3 regions of the Pantoea sp. GW821-FHT03E06 genome follow, and region 3 is predicted to be linked to each of the others. Evidence: predicted binding sites of a transcription regulator. Region 3 holds the regulator's gene; each other region holds the start of a gene.

Region 1 (4,690 bases), 1.9 Mb from region 3:
CGCACGCCGCTGTACAGCACGAACACGCCGCACACGAACTGAATTGACTGCATAAAGGCATACATCAGGTAGTTCATGCCGTTGCTGTACTGGCCGATAAATTCCGGACCGGCGGCAACCGCAGGAATCAGGTACATCGGCACCATCACCACGGCCATCGACAGGTAGGTATCCTGCAGGAATTTAAAGTTGTCGGGCAGTTTGAGATCTTCGGTAGAGCGCGAGCCTTTGCCGACCACCTTCGCCACCGCCGCCGTCAGCAGATAGCCGATGGTGCAGAAATGTCCGAGCGCCACGTCGTCGGAGTCGGTGATGCGGCGCACCACCGGTTGGGCTAGCGCAGGCATGACAACCGCCATAATGCCGCCAAAGATGCCGCCGGTAAGGATCAGAGGTAAGCCTGTTAGCCCCGCTTTATAGCCAATCACCGCACCAATCGTCGCCATCCACAGCAGCGCCTGACCGGTAAGGAAGATGTATTTGAACGGTGTCAGGCGCGCGATAATGATGTTGACGATAAAGATCACCAACAGCGTCAGCGCCACTTCTGAACCCAGCTCGCGGTTCGCTAACCCGGCGATGGCGGCAACGTCGGTGATATAACCCTGCATGCCAAAACCGTGGGTGAAAATGGTGTTCAGGAAAGTTAAGGTACCGACAATAATGTTGATACCGGCCATCATAATTAAGAAACCGAGCAGGGTTTTAAAGGTGCCTTCCACCACCTTGCCCGCCGATTTTTTTTGCAGTAGCAGACCAATCAGGGCGATAAAGGCAATCAGTATTGACGCCTGCCCTAATAGATCTTTTACCAGGAAGTCGATCACACTATTCATGATTAGCAACCTTTAAGTTACGTTCTTTCATAAACGCCACGATTTTTTCTTCAATTTCCGCTTTATCAGTCAGCTTGTTGAGAATAATCACCCGCTTAATTTGCTCCGGGCTGGCATCGGCATTTAACACATCAGCAAACGCTTTCTGAGTTAAAATCATGTCGGATTTAAAGGCGTTGGCTTCAGAAATAGTGGTGTGATCAATATCGGCTTCGATTTCGAGCTTCTTTAATACCGACTTAGCGCTCATCTCGATTGCGAAACTCGATCCAAGACCGCATCCACAGACACATAATATTTTCAGCATGGCTATTTCCTCACAGAATTTGCAGTTGTTTAGCGAGTTTATAATGATGCCCTTCAGTATCGACCAGGCGTTTTTTCATGCTTATCAAATCAATCGGAATCGGTCGATTACTGCCATTAATAATGACCGCTTTATTGCGCATTCCCGACTGAATACAACGCGCGACTTCACTGGCCATAATGGTGCCCTGATAAATCTCTTCACAGGTGGGATCGCCATTTCGCAGGCCATAACCGATAATAGTTTTACGAATACGTACGCCAATCAGCGGTTCAATTTGTTTTATTAAGGTATCGATGGCGCCCTGAAAGCCCGGTGAATATTCACGGGTATAGCCTTCCGAGCACAATATAATCACGCTGTTCTGCGCGGCCAGCCGCTGTGTGATGCGCTCGGCCAGTTCCTGCGGTGCAATCTGGCATTCAGGAATCAGCGCAAAATCCGCATTGGACTTGATCGCCGACTGTAACGTTAATTCACCACAATAGCCGCCGAGCAGCTCCACCATGAATACGCGGCCGGTTAACGCGCGGCCGGTATTGCGTAATTTTGCCACCTCTTTTAATACCTGCTCGCAGGCAGTGGAGAAACCAATACTGTAGTCACTGCCAAAGACGTCATTATCGATAGTCATACCCACGCCAAAACAGTTGACGCCAAATTCGCTCAGCGTGTGCAAAAATTGTAATGAACCGTCACCTCCCGCCATAATTACTACGTCAATTCGCAGCGACTTGAGGTGTTTAGCAATGATTTCATATTCCGGGCGAATTAATTTCCTTGTCGTTCTTCCTGACTGCATTACCGGAATTGAAGCGATGGCGTAATCGACTAAATCACGTTGGGATATTTCCCGGTGATTGTTTTCCAGTAAACCAGGAATGCCGCCATTGAATAACACCATTTCCGCTTTTGTCAGACGGGATATTTGATAAACAAAGTTATTAATCCCGGTAACATCTCCACCGCTGATCACCATGCCAATTCTCATTGCCATCATCCTTCATGCTGTGCGTCTGATATTCATTCTTCCGATTAACCGCAGTGCTATTTGCAACGAATGTCACACTTTTGCCATGAATTTGCTGCCAGAGATCGTTGACACAGGGTTTTGATGAGTCTTTTTTGTGATTAAAATCACATTGCCAATTCTGATTAAAATATGAATTATTCATTTAAATCATAAGGTTATATTTACATTTATCTTTGCGCCCCGCTGCCCTTAATATCTTTACTGACGCTCTTTTTCTTTCACTCTATTTTGTGATTTCCCGCGCATTTTTATCGATTACGCGCGTTTATTCCGTGAAAGTTAAAGGGATAATGATTACGTGCGTTATTTCCGCATCCGTGCCAGTCAATGATTGACTCAATGCTGCTGCACTTGTCCAATATGAATGCAAATAATTAGCGAAGAAGAGAGAAGATGAGTATTCCGCAGGAGATGTTGCGTCACCTGGCTGACGTGGTGGGTGAGAAACAGTTATTAACCCATGCCGATGATAAAGCCTGGTACATAAAAGGCTTCCGTGTGGGGCGTGGCGAAGCGCTGGCGGTGGTGTTACCGCAAACCCTGCTGCAGCTATGGCAGACACTGCAGGTTTGCGTCGCCCATGACGCCATTGTGCTTATGCAAGCCTCAAATACCGGCGTTACCGGCGGATCAACGCCCGACGGCAACGATTACGATCGCGATGTGGTGATCATCAGCACCCGCCAGTTAAAAGGTGTGCAGGTCATTGATCAGGCGCGTCAGGTCATTGCCTTCCCAGGTACCACCCTCACTGAACTGGAACAGACCTTACAGCCTTTGGGGCGTGAACCGCATTCTGTGATTGGCTCATCCTGCATCGGCGCGTCAGTGGTGGGCGGGATTTGTAATAACTCCGGCGGATCACTGATTCGTCGCGGCCCGGCCTTTACTGAAAAGTCCCTGTTCGCGCGCATCCATGACGATGGCCGCTTAGAAATGGTTAATCATCTCGGTATTGCGCTGGGCGAAACGCCAGAGGCCATGCTGGAAGCACTGACGCAGCAACAGTATCAAACCGGTGAACAACCCGACTGGCAGGGAAAGATTTGGGCCGAAGATTATGCCGATCGCCTGCGTGATGTCACCGCTGATTCCCCGGCACGTTTTAATGGCGATCTCCGTTATCTGCACGACAGTTCCGGCAGCGCCGGTAAAGTGGTGGTGTTTGCCGTGCGTTTGCCCACCTTTGAGGCCAGCACCGGTAGCGATACCTTTTACATCGGTACCAACGATGAGCATGTGCTGGTGGAACTGCGTCGCTATCTGTTGACCCGCATGAGCGAGCTGCCGTTACAGGCGGAATATATCCATCGTAACGCCTTTGATTTGACGGTGCGCTACGCCAAACATATGTATCTGGCGATACGTAAATTCGGCCCGCAGGCCATTCCGCAAATGATGGCGAATAAAGCCAAATGGGATGTGCGCATCAGCCATTTGAAATGCCTGCCGCGCAATTTTGTTGATCGGATGCTGCAATGCTTTAATCAGCTCACACCGAGCTTTATCGCGCCGCGCATTATGGATTACCGCAGCGAGTATCAACACCATTTGATGATCAAAGTTGAGTCTCAGCAAAGCGCTGAGTTACACGTTCTGTTGCAGGCATTCTTTGCGGCTCATCAGGGCGGCTTTTTCCATTGCGATGCACGTGAAGCGGCAGATGCCTTCCTGGTACGTTTTGGCGTTGGCGGCTGCACCATTTCCTACTGCGATGCGCTGGGTTATAACCCTAACGAGCGGTTGGTCGCCTTTGACGTGGCGCTGCGTCGTAATGATGATGCGTGGCGCCTGACGCTACCGGATCACCTGGCGGCACAGGTGCAGGTCGATTCATGCTGCGGGCATTTCTTCTGTTTCGTGAATCATCAGGATTATGTACTGAAACCGGGCTACGACGCCAAAGCGTTTAAGGAAGAGGTGAAGCGGTATCTGGAGCAGCGCGGGGCTAAATATCCCGCCGAGCACAACGTTGGACACCTCTATCAGGCTTCATGCGAGCATGTGGATCACTGGAAGCAGCTCGATCCCACCAACAGCTGTAATCCGGGGATTGGCAAAACCAGCAAGAAGAAGTTTTGGCGGGAAATGTAGCATCGGTAGCCAGGTCGCCATAAAGGGCGACCCTACGGTTATTTAGCGGGATTTCGTAGGGTGCGCATTCAAGCGCACCTGGTCACCATCAATGCGCATCCTGGCGGATTCATCGCGATTGAAACTCAGCAAACATCGATGCGATTATTTCGCGTATGCTTCGGTTGAGATGGTCAACGTCACGTCATCGCCTACCGCTGGCACATACTTATCCAGCTTGAAATCCGAACGCTTAATCACGCCAGTGGCATCAAAACCAATCGCCTCTTTTTTCACCATCGGATGCATGCCCTGCTGATTCAGCGTGGCATGCAAGGTGACCGGCTTGGTAATCCCTTTCAACGTCAGGTTACCTTCCACGTCGAATTTGTTATCACCCTTGGCTTCCACTTTGGTGCTGTGGAATACCGCTGAAGGATA
Region 2 (4,690 bases), 1.9 Mb from region 3:
GCCGCGCTTCATGCAGAGGCGCAAGCTGCTGGCGCGTATTGTTCTCCTGCATCTGAATGTGCACCTCCGGCCAGCGCTGCCGGAACTGATAAAGCGCATCGGATACCAGACCGGTGAACGGAGCGGACGACGTAAAACCGATGCGTAACTCACCCTCCTGGCCGCTATGTACTCGCGCCGCACGGCCCGTTGCCTGCTCAACCTGCAGCATAATAGCGCGCGCATCCTGGAGAAAAAGGCGCCCTGCGGGCGTGAGCTGCACGCTACGATTGGTACGCGTAAAAAGTTGAGCGCTAATTTCCTGTTCCAGATGCTGAATCTGCTGACTGAGCGGCGGTTGCGAAATATTCAGGCGCTGCGCTGCACGGCCAAAATGCAACTCTTCCGCCACGGCGATGAAATAGCGTAAATGGCGCAACTCAATATTCATATTTTAAACGTCTTATTTGAGATTATTAATATATTGTACAACCTATTAGCGCTTTCCTACAGTAACGTCATTAATCACCAACCGAGGATGTTCCGTGAGTCGCTCTTCCCAGGCGGGGATACTTGATGAAGACGAGTTGTCCGTAGAGCCTGCACCCGCTGTACCCCCTTCAGAATGGATTGAGCGCGGATCGCCGCAGTTTATGCGCGTGACCCTTGCGCTGTTTTCCGCCGGCCTTGCCACTTTTGCTTTGTTATATTGCGTACAGCCCATCCTCCCAGTGCTATCACAGCAATTTGGCGTGTCGCCCGCAGAGAGCAGCATTTCGCTCTCACTTTCGACCGGGTTAATGGCGTTGGGATTGCTGTTTACCGGCCCGTTATCGGACGCAATTGGACGCAAATCGGTAATGGTAACGGCGCTATTGCTCGCGGCCATTTGCACGTTGATATCAGCCACCATGAGCAGTTGGCAGGGGATTTTGCTGATGCGCGCGTTGATAGGTTTATCGCTTAGCGGCGTCGCGGCTGTGGGCATGACGTATCTGAGCGAAGAGATTCATCCGCGGGTTATCGCCTTTTCGATGGGACTGTATATTAGCGGCAACTCGATTGGCGGTATGAGTGGACGATTGCTTACCGGCGTTCTCACTGACTTTTTCTCATGGCGCATTGCCGTTGGCGTTATCGGCTGCTTTGCCCTTGCCGGTGCGCTGATGTTTTGGAAAATTTTGCCAGCATCGCGCCATTTCCGTCCGGCATCGTTGCGACCGCGCAGTTTGTTCATCAACTTCCGCCTGCACTGGCGCGATAAAGGACTGCCGTTGCTGTTTGCGGAAGGCTTTCTGCTGATGGGCGCATTCGTGACGCTGTTTAACTACATCGGTTATCGCCTTCTGAGCGCACCGTGGTCGCTAAGCCAGGCCGTGGTGGGTTTGCTTTCAATTGTTTATCTTACCGGCTCCTGGAGCTCGCCGAAGGCCGGGGCCATGACCAGCCGCTTTGGGCGTGGTCCAGTGATGATTAGCGCCACGGCGATCATGCTCGCGGGACTGTTGCTTACCGCCTTTGACTCACTGTGGGCAATTTTACCTGGCATGATGTTGTTCACCGCTGGATTCTTTGCCGCTCACTCGGTTGCAAGCGGCTGGATTGGTCCACGCGCGCGCCGCGCTAAAGGCCAGGCCTCTTCACTTTATCTGTTCAGCTACTATGTGGGCTCAAGTGTGGCAGGAACGCTAGGTGGCGTGTTCTGGCATAGCTATGGTTGGATAGGCGTCACCGTCTTCATTACGCTTTTATTATTAATGGCTTTGTTGGTCGGATGGCGCTTACAGTGCCGAAAACTGTAATACTTTTCACCTTTCTCTCGGGGCCTGTGCGCCCCGCTTCTTTTATCACGTTACGCCACCCGCCGTTCTGACAGTTCCAGATAAAACAAAATGGCGATTCATCGCTATAATAATTCCATTCCAACAATAGTTAGACTTTTATTATTTCACAGCAATGAGGACGTTAGATGGAACTCTATTATTACGTCGATAAGCATGCCGGCTATAACGACAATCATGTGGTACATGCAACGGGCTGCCCGTTCCTCCCTTCCGATAATGCACGCCGTTTTCTAGGTACTTTTTATACGCCGAACGCCGCCATCCAACAGGCGCGTAAGTTTTATACCAGCGCGATGGGCTGCGAGCACTGTTGTCCGGTCGGTGTAAAAAAAAACCTGACAACCCAGAATAGTGTGGCACTAAAACACATGGTGAGACTCTGATAATACTGGTCTGACAATGGCTTAAGCGGTTAAACCATTTTGTTAAGCGAAACTAAGGGATTTCATAATAATTATAAATTTCAGCTTAATATTGTCTGGACCTTTATGTAAGGAATGCGCCCAAGGTCCAGATCGCCCCGAACCCGTCTTAGCATTTTACTTCACTTCTTCGCGCTGTTTATTTATCGAGCAGAAAACAATAATAACCTCAGGCTATTAACCACGCCGGAGGTGATAAAAAATATTCAGCGATAAAAGCCCGACAAACGGTTTCCCTCGGCGCATTAATGCTCCACAATAGCCGCAATTTTGTGACAAAGGTCACCTTTATGGGGTGCAATTTGGCCCTGACATTCGCCGCCTGACTGATTTGAACTCCATGCAATCTACAACCGTCTCCCGTAAGACAGCCTGGCTGCGCGTCGTGCTGCTGGCTATCGCTGCTTTTGTCTTTAACACCACGGAATTCGTTCCGGTTGGTCTGCTGTCGGATATCGCCGCCAGTTATGCCATGAAGACCGCCGACGTTGGCATCATGCTCACCATCTATGCATGGGTGGTGGCACTATTGTCGCTGCCGTTGATGTTGCTGACGCGTAACATTGAACGCCGCTTACTCCTGTCGGTGCTATTTATTCTGTTTATTGCCAGCCACGTGCTCTCTTCTGTGGCGTGGGATTTCACTTCTCTGGTTATCTCCCGTATCGGCATTGCGCTGGCGCATGCGGTGTTCTGGTCAATTACCGCTTCGCTGGCAATTCGTGTGGCGCCTGCCGGTAAGAAAACACAGGCATTAAGTATGCTGGCTACCGGGACGGCGCTGGCGATGGTATTGGGTGTGCCCATTGGCCGCATCGTGGGTCAATACCTCGGCTGGCGTACTACTTTCGGTATGATTGGATTGTCGGCTTTGGTATTGCTCATCCTGCTGATGCGCGTACTTCCTCGCCTGCCTAGTGAACACACCGGTTCGCTGAGCAGCGTACCGATGTTATTCCGTCGTCCTGCGTTGGTCGCCATGTACATTCTGGTAACGGTGGTGGTGACGGCGCATTACACCGCTTACAGCTATATCGAACCGTTTATGCAGGTTGTGGCCAATGCCGATGAAAACTTCACCACCCTGCTTTTGCTGCTGTTTGGATCGGCTGGCATTATCGGCAGCGTGTTGTTCAGCACGCTAGGTAATAAATTCCCCTCAGCGATGCTGATCGCGGCCATTGCTATCATCACGTTGAGCATGGGTCTATTGGTCTTTGCCGCCGCGCGTCCCGCCGCAATCACCATACTATGCATCGCCTGGGGCATGGCAATGATGATGATCGGATTGGCTATGCAGGTGCGCGTGTTGGCACTGGCACCGGATGCAACTGATGTCGCAATGTCGCTGTTCTCAGGGATTTACAATATTGGCATTGGTGCAGGCGCGCTGCTGGGCAACCAGGTTAGCCTGCATATGAAAATGTCAGATGTGGGTAACGTTGGTGGCATCATTGGGCTTGCCGCCCTGTTCTGGTGTATCGCTATCTTCCGTCGCTATCCTCAGTTACGTTCTAACGGATAATAAAAAAGGCTTCAGCAGACATACGCTGCTGAAGCCTTTTATTCATTTCTCACAGCATGCTTCGGGGCACGCTGCACAATTCTCTTAGTTATAAATGACTGCTGTGCCATTTAGCTTGTTGTTGCCAGAGGTCGAAGTTATGCGGAAAGACTTTGCTCCCGCAGCATTGGCCTTCTCCGATAGCTGGTTCTCCAGCGAGGTCAGGTTAGTGCTACCTGAAGCGCTAATCACGCCAATCTGTTGTTGATTCATTGGCGCTTCGTTTACCAGATCGGCAGCCATGCTACCAAACGCGATGGAGGACAGTGCCACAGCGGCCAGGGTCAGTTTAATGCTTTTCATAATTTTCTCTCTTATACACAGATGAATTGGGGTCGGATGCGATTAACTTAACAACCGTTAATTAAATGCTAACGCCGAATGGGCATGCTCGTCAATCATTTTATTAACGGTCATTATTTTAATCGGGAGTGGCGTGATTATGGGCTTTCAGCGCTTTTTTGACTTATCCATTCGGGTGCTTTTAGCCAGCGAAAGCACAAACGGGCAAAGCCTAACGCAGGTAAGATGAAGTCGACTTGCATATTTATTTAATGATCGGTAATTTAATTGGGTGTTTTCATGCAATGAGGTGCCCAATGACAGACATTACCGCAGCGGTAAACCGTAAAACTCGCGGTCGACCAAAAGTCTTTGATCGTAACGATGCGCTAGATAAAGCATTGATGCTGTTCTGGGCCCATGGTTACGAAGGCACTTCGCTGTCAGATTTGGTTAACGCAACCGGCGCTAAAGCACCTACGCTCTATGCTGAGTTTGAAAACAAAGAGGGTTTATTTCGTGCGGCAATGCAGCGCTACATCGAAACATTCAGTGCACAGCGTAATGCGGTATTGAATGATGATGCGCTGGATGTGAAA
Region 3 (4,690 bases):
GCTGACATCGTGCATGTGCCGTTCAACGATCTCGACGCGGTAAAAGCGGTGATTGACGATCACACCTGCGCCATTGTGGTAGAACCGATTCAGGGCGAAGGCGGCGTGGTACCGGCTACGCAGGAATTTATGCAGGGCCTGCGTGCCTTGTGCGACGAACATAATGCGCTGCTGGTATTAGATGAAGTACAGAGCGGCATGGGCCGCAGCGGTAAGCTGTTCAGCTACGAGCATTACGGCATCAAGCCCGATATCCTGACCACCGCGAAAGCGCTGGGCGGCGGATTCCCGGTAAGCGCGATGTTGACCACCAATGACATTGCGGCAGTGATGGCGCCGGGCGTGCACGGCACCACATACGGCGGCAATCCGCTGGCCTGCGCGATTGCGGAAACCGCGCTGGATATCATCAATACTCCGGAAGTGCTGGAAGGTGTGGAAGCGCGCCGCCAGCAGTTTGTGGAAGCGCTGCAGGCCATCAACAGTAAATTCGCTATCTTCAGCGAGATTCGTGGCAAAGGTCTGCTGATAGGTGCCGCGCTGCAGCCGCAGTTCGCCAGCAAGGCGCGCGACATCCTCAATGCTTCTGCTGCGGAAGGGCTGATGATTCTCACCGCCGGCAGCGATGTGATTCGTTTTGTGCCGTCGCTGGTGATTGAGCCAACCGACATCGCCGAAGGCATGACGCGTTTCGCTACGGCGATTGAAAAGGTGCTGGCCGCTTAATCCGCTTTCGGGCGTAACGCCTTGAGCCAGCGGCCATGATGCGGTCGCTGGCTCCACGCCAGTGAAGAGATAGTGTGCATGACGTTAAGGTGCTGCAAAATCCGCTTCACGTGCTGTTCGACAATCGTTACCGGCCCTTCATTAAGATTTTCCGGCGCTTCCAGAATATTGCTGTCGTTGCCCGGCCCGTCATACGCCAGCCGCTGCTGACAGCGCTGCAGCGCGATTTCACAGGATTGCAGATACCGTTCCGCCAGCTTCGACGTCAACATGGTGTGCTCGCGCGCGAGAATCGTCATGGCGTTGATGTGCTCAACGATAAACTGGCTGTGCGTCACCCACATGCGCATATCTTGCAAATATTGCAGGTTGAAGCCGGGCTCGCTCGACGCCTGGTTCAGGGAGTTGAACAGCGCATTGTGCGCCTGATTAACCTTTATGCGCTGATAAGCCAGCTTCTCCGGCGCCTGTTCCGGCCCGAGCAGCAAGCGCAGTGCGTCCTGATATGCTTCCAGCGCATCGTGCGCATTTTTACGCAGCAGCCCGCTTTGCCACTGTGGCCATAGCCAAATCATACCGGCGAAAGCAATCAAACAGCCCATTAGCGTGTCCATCATGCGCGGCAACAAGAATTGCGCGCCGTTGAGCGATAGCAGCTGCAGTGAATACACCGCGGTGACGGTGAAGCCAATCATCGACCAGCCGTAATATTTCCGCGTGATCAGATAGCTCGCCAGCGTGATGCCCAGCATAAATAGCAGAGTGATCGACTCCGGCACCGCCAGCCGCAGCGAGGCGGCGGCAATCAGCAAACCGGCAAAGGTGCCCAGCGCACGGTGCTGAATACGCACGCGCGTGGCGCTGTAGCCGTTCTGGCTGACGAACATGATGGTCATCAGAATCCAGTAGGGTTTAGGAATGTTGAAGAACAGCGCCAGCGCGCTACCAAACATCAGCATTACGGCGAAGCGGGCCGCGGTGCGTAACGCGGTAGATTTGAATGATAAATAGCTGCGCAACGCTGGCAATAGCGGTAAGCGGCGCTGACGATCGGCCATGAGATCGCGCGTGTAAAGCGGCTTCTGCGTGCGCAATACGCGGGCGATGCGGCTGAAGTGATAGAGGCAGAAGTTGCCAACCGGGTTATCCGGATGCTGACGGGCAATTTTCTCCAGCGCACCCAGCTGTTTCTCCATGTGAAAACGATCCGGCAGCTGATGATAGAGAATCGCATCAGCCAGCACGCGCAAACGTGCGGAGATGATTTTGGCGTTCCAGCGGATCACCGCTTCAGCGTGGCTCTCCTCCACCAGTTTCTGTACCTCTTCGGGCTGATGCAGGCTGACCGAGATGTGTTCCTGCAAATCCAGCGCCACCTGGAAGGCGCGCGTCAGGCGCTTGTGACTGTTATCGCGGCTGGCCGACAGCATATGCATTTGCTGGTAACAGGTAGTGATGAGATCGACCGCTTTCTGCTGGCGCGCCAGCAGCGGCGGTAACGCTTTTTCCGGATCGGTCAGCTGTGTCAGTAAGGTGTATTTGGCATCGCAATAATCCGCCAGCTCGCGAAACAGCAGGCTGAGCGATTCACGCATCGGCTGCTCTTTCCACAGCCAGAACCAGAACCAGTTGAACAAGCCGTACCACAGCGTACCGCCAATATAGAGCAGCGGCGGCACCCATATCGGCATGCGCCCAACCAGGCTGAGCGTAAAGATAGCAGCGATTAAGGTGGCGGGCAGCAGGCGTGCATGCAGCGGGCCGATTTCGCCGGTCACGCCGATCAGCAGCGGTAGCGCCAGCAGGATCAACGGCAGCGGAATCTGGTAAGCGGTCAAAATTTGCATCAGGAAGCTGCCGGTGGCAAACAGCGAACCACCCACAATCAAGCGTTTGAAAAAGCGTTTGTGCGGCGTATCAAGACCCGCCATATTGCAGCAGGCAGGCACTAGCGAGAACAGCAGACCTTTTTGCAGATCGCCAAACAGCCAGCCGAGAGCCACAGGCAGGCACAGCACCAGCGTTTGCCGCAGTGCATAGTTAACTTCAGGATGATAGATGATTCGGCGCCACATCAGCTCATCGCAAATAGAAACGGCGCGATGTTGCCATCACGCCGTGGGTGAGAAGAAATTAGCGGGTGCCGTAGACGACGATGGTTTTACCGTGTGCAGAGATCAGGTTCTGATCTTCCAGCATTTTCAGGATACGACCCACGGTTTCGCGTGAGCAGCCCACGATCTGACCAATTTCCTGACGGGTGATTTTAATTTGCATGCCGTCTGGGTGAGTCATCGCATCTGGCTGTTTAGCCAGATTAAGCAGCGTTTGCGCGATACGTCCTGTTACGTCAAGGAAAGCAAGGTTGCCCACTTTCTCTGATGTCACTTGCAGACGACGCGCCATTTGCGACGAAAGTCGCATTAAAATATCCGGGTTTACCTGAATCAGCTGACGGAATTTTTTGTAGGAAATTTCAGCCACTTCACAGGCAGACTTCGCACGCACCCAGGCACTACGTTCCTGGCCTTCTTCGAAAAGACCGAGTTCGCCGATGAAATCTCCCTGATTGAGGTAGGAGAGAATCATCTCTTTGCCTTCTTCATCTTTAATCAGTACCGCTACGGAACCTTTCACGATGTAGTACAGCGTTTCCGCTTTCTCACCCTGATGGATGAGCGTGCTTTTGGACGGATATTTGTGAATATGGCAATGGGACAGGAACCATTCGAGTGTAGGGTCTGTTTGCGGTTTGCCGAGAACCATTCGCTATTATCCTCTGTTGTAATCGTGCCCAAAATACAGGGGGCATTTTTTCCCTGTCAGGCGGTTTAATCGTCGAGCGTTTCCAGTAATGGAAAAATTATTCCGGGTCATTCTTAAGCTACGCTTTTGATTCTTCCCGCCTTCGTCTGTAACGACGAAAATATTTTCAGCACTGTTTGTAGCACAGCTTTTGCGAGCTGTCTTGTGTTGTCTCGCTTCAGCAAACGGGGGAATAGTCTGGATTGCTGTTTATCAGGTGAAAGCGTACTCTGGCGGCAAAACCGCCGCTTCAGGAGAAAGAATCATGCAGGCACGAGTGAAATGGGTGGAAGGTCTTACCTTTCTCGGAGAATCCTCATCCGGACATCAGGTGTTAATGGACGGGAATTCCGGTGATAAAGCGCCAAGTCCAATGGAGATGGTGTTAATGGCAGCAGGGGGTTGCAGCGCCATTGATGTGGTCTCGATTCTGCAAAAAGGGCGCAGCGATGTGGCCGATTGCGAAGTGAAACTCACCTCTGAACGCCGCGAAGAAGCACCGCGCATTTTTACCCACATCAACCTGCATTTTATTGTCAGCGGCAAAGCGTTGAGTGATAAGGCGGTTTCCCGCGCGGTTGATTTGTCAGCGGAAAAATATTGCTCGGTGGCGATCATGCTGGGCAAAGGCGTGGAAATCACCCATAGCTATGAAGTGATCGAACGTTGATGTTTCCAGGTGCGCATTAATGCGCACCCTACAAAACGCGCTCATTTCGTAGTGTCGCCATTAATGGCGACCTATCACTCTTATTCAATCCGCTTCCCTTCAATCAGTCGTTGCACCAGCGGCAGCATAATCAGCTCCATTGCTAATCCCATTTTCCCGCCGGGTACCACCAGCGTATTAATGTGCGAGATAAACGATCCCTGAATCATCGCCAGCAGATAGGGGAACGCAATCCCTTCTAAGCCACGGAAATGGATCACCACGAAGCTCTCATCCAATGACGGGATTTCCCGTGCGGCAAACGGATTTGAGGTATCGACGGTCGGCACGCGCTGGAAGTTAATGTGCGTGCGCGAGAACTGTGGCGTAATGAAGTTAATGTAATCCTCCATCGAACGCACCACTGAATCCATTACCGCTTCGCGTGAATGACCGCGCTCGCCGGTGTCGCGCACCAGCTTCTGAATCCACTCGAGATTAACAATCGGC

What was found. The regulator CRP, encoded in region 3, controls carbon source genes, mostly activating them, when cyclic AMP is high. The targets are predictions, from matches to a motif close to ATGTGANNNNNNTCACAT.
Region 1: AC07WB_RS08810 (6-phosphofructokinase) is a predicted target of CRP. The motif match lies at 2,269-2,286, and genes of this name have one in related genera.
Region 2: AC07WB_RS09140 (sugar transporter) is a predicted target of CRP. The motif match lies at 2,516-2,533, and genes of this name have one in related genera.

The regions. Positions count from the first base shown of each region.
Region 1 is NZ_JBWKUG010000001.1:1,886,251-1,890,940, reverse strand. Features, by position in the region: gene AC07WB_RS08820 (PTS sugar transporter subunit IIC) at 1-836, opposite strand, end outside; gene AC07WB_RS08815 (PTS sugar transporter subunit IIB) at 829-1,143, opposite strand; gene AC07WB_RS08810 (6-phosphofructokinase) at 1,154-2,134, opposite strand; gene dld (D-lactate dehydrogenase) at 2,570-4,270, shown strand; gene AC07WB_RS08800 (YceI family protein) at 4,415-4,690, opposite strand, start outside.
Region 2 is NZ_JBWKUG010000001.1:1,958,621-1,963,310, reverse strand. Features, by position in the region: gene AC07WB_RS09155 (LysR family transcriptional regulator) at 1-430, opposite strand, end outside; gene ynfM (multidrug efflux MFS transporter YnfM/SxtP(Kp)) at 525-1,781, shown strand; gene AC07WB_RS09145 (hypothetical protein) at 1,949-2,206, shown strand; gene AC07WB_RS09140 (sugar transporter) at 2,586-3,770, shown strand; gene bhsA (multiple stress resistance protein BhsA) at 3,855-4,112, opposite strand; gene AC07WB_RS09130 (TetR/AcrR family transcriptional regulator) at 4,409-4,690, shown strand, end outside.
Region 3 is NZ_JBWKUG010000001.1:3,831,682-3,836,371, reverse strand. Features, by position in the region: gene argD (bifunctional acetylornithine/succinyldiaminopimelate transaminase) at 1-726, shown strand, start outside; gene AC07WB_RS17950 (YccS/YhfK family putative transporter) at 723-2,801, opposite strand; gene crp (cAMP-activated global transcriptional regulator CRP) at 2,860-3,492, opposite strand; gene AC07WB_RS17940 (OsmC family protein) at 3,797-4,201, shown strand; gene AC07WB_RS17935 (phosphoribulokinase) at 4,282-4,690, opposite strand, start outside.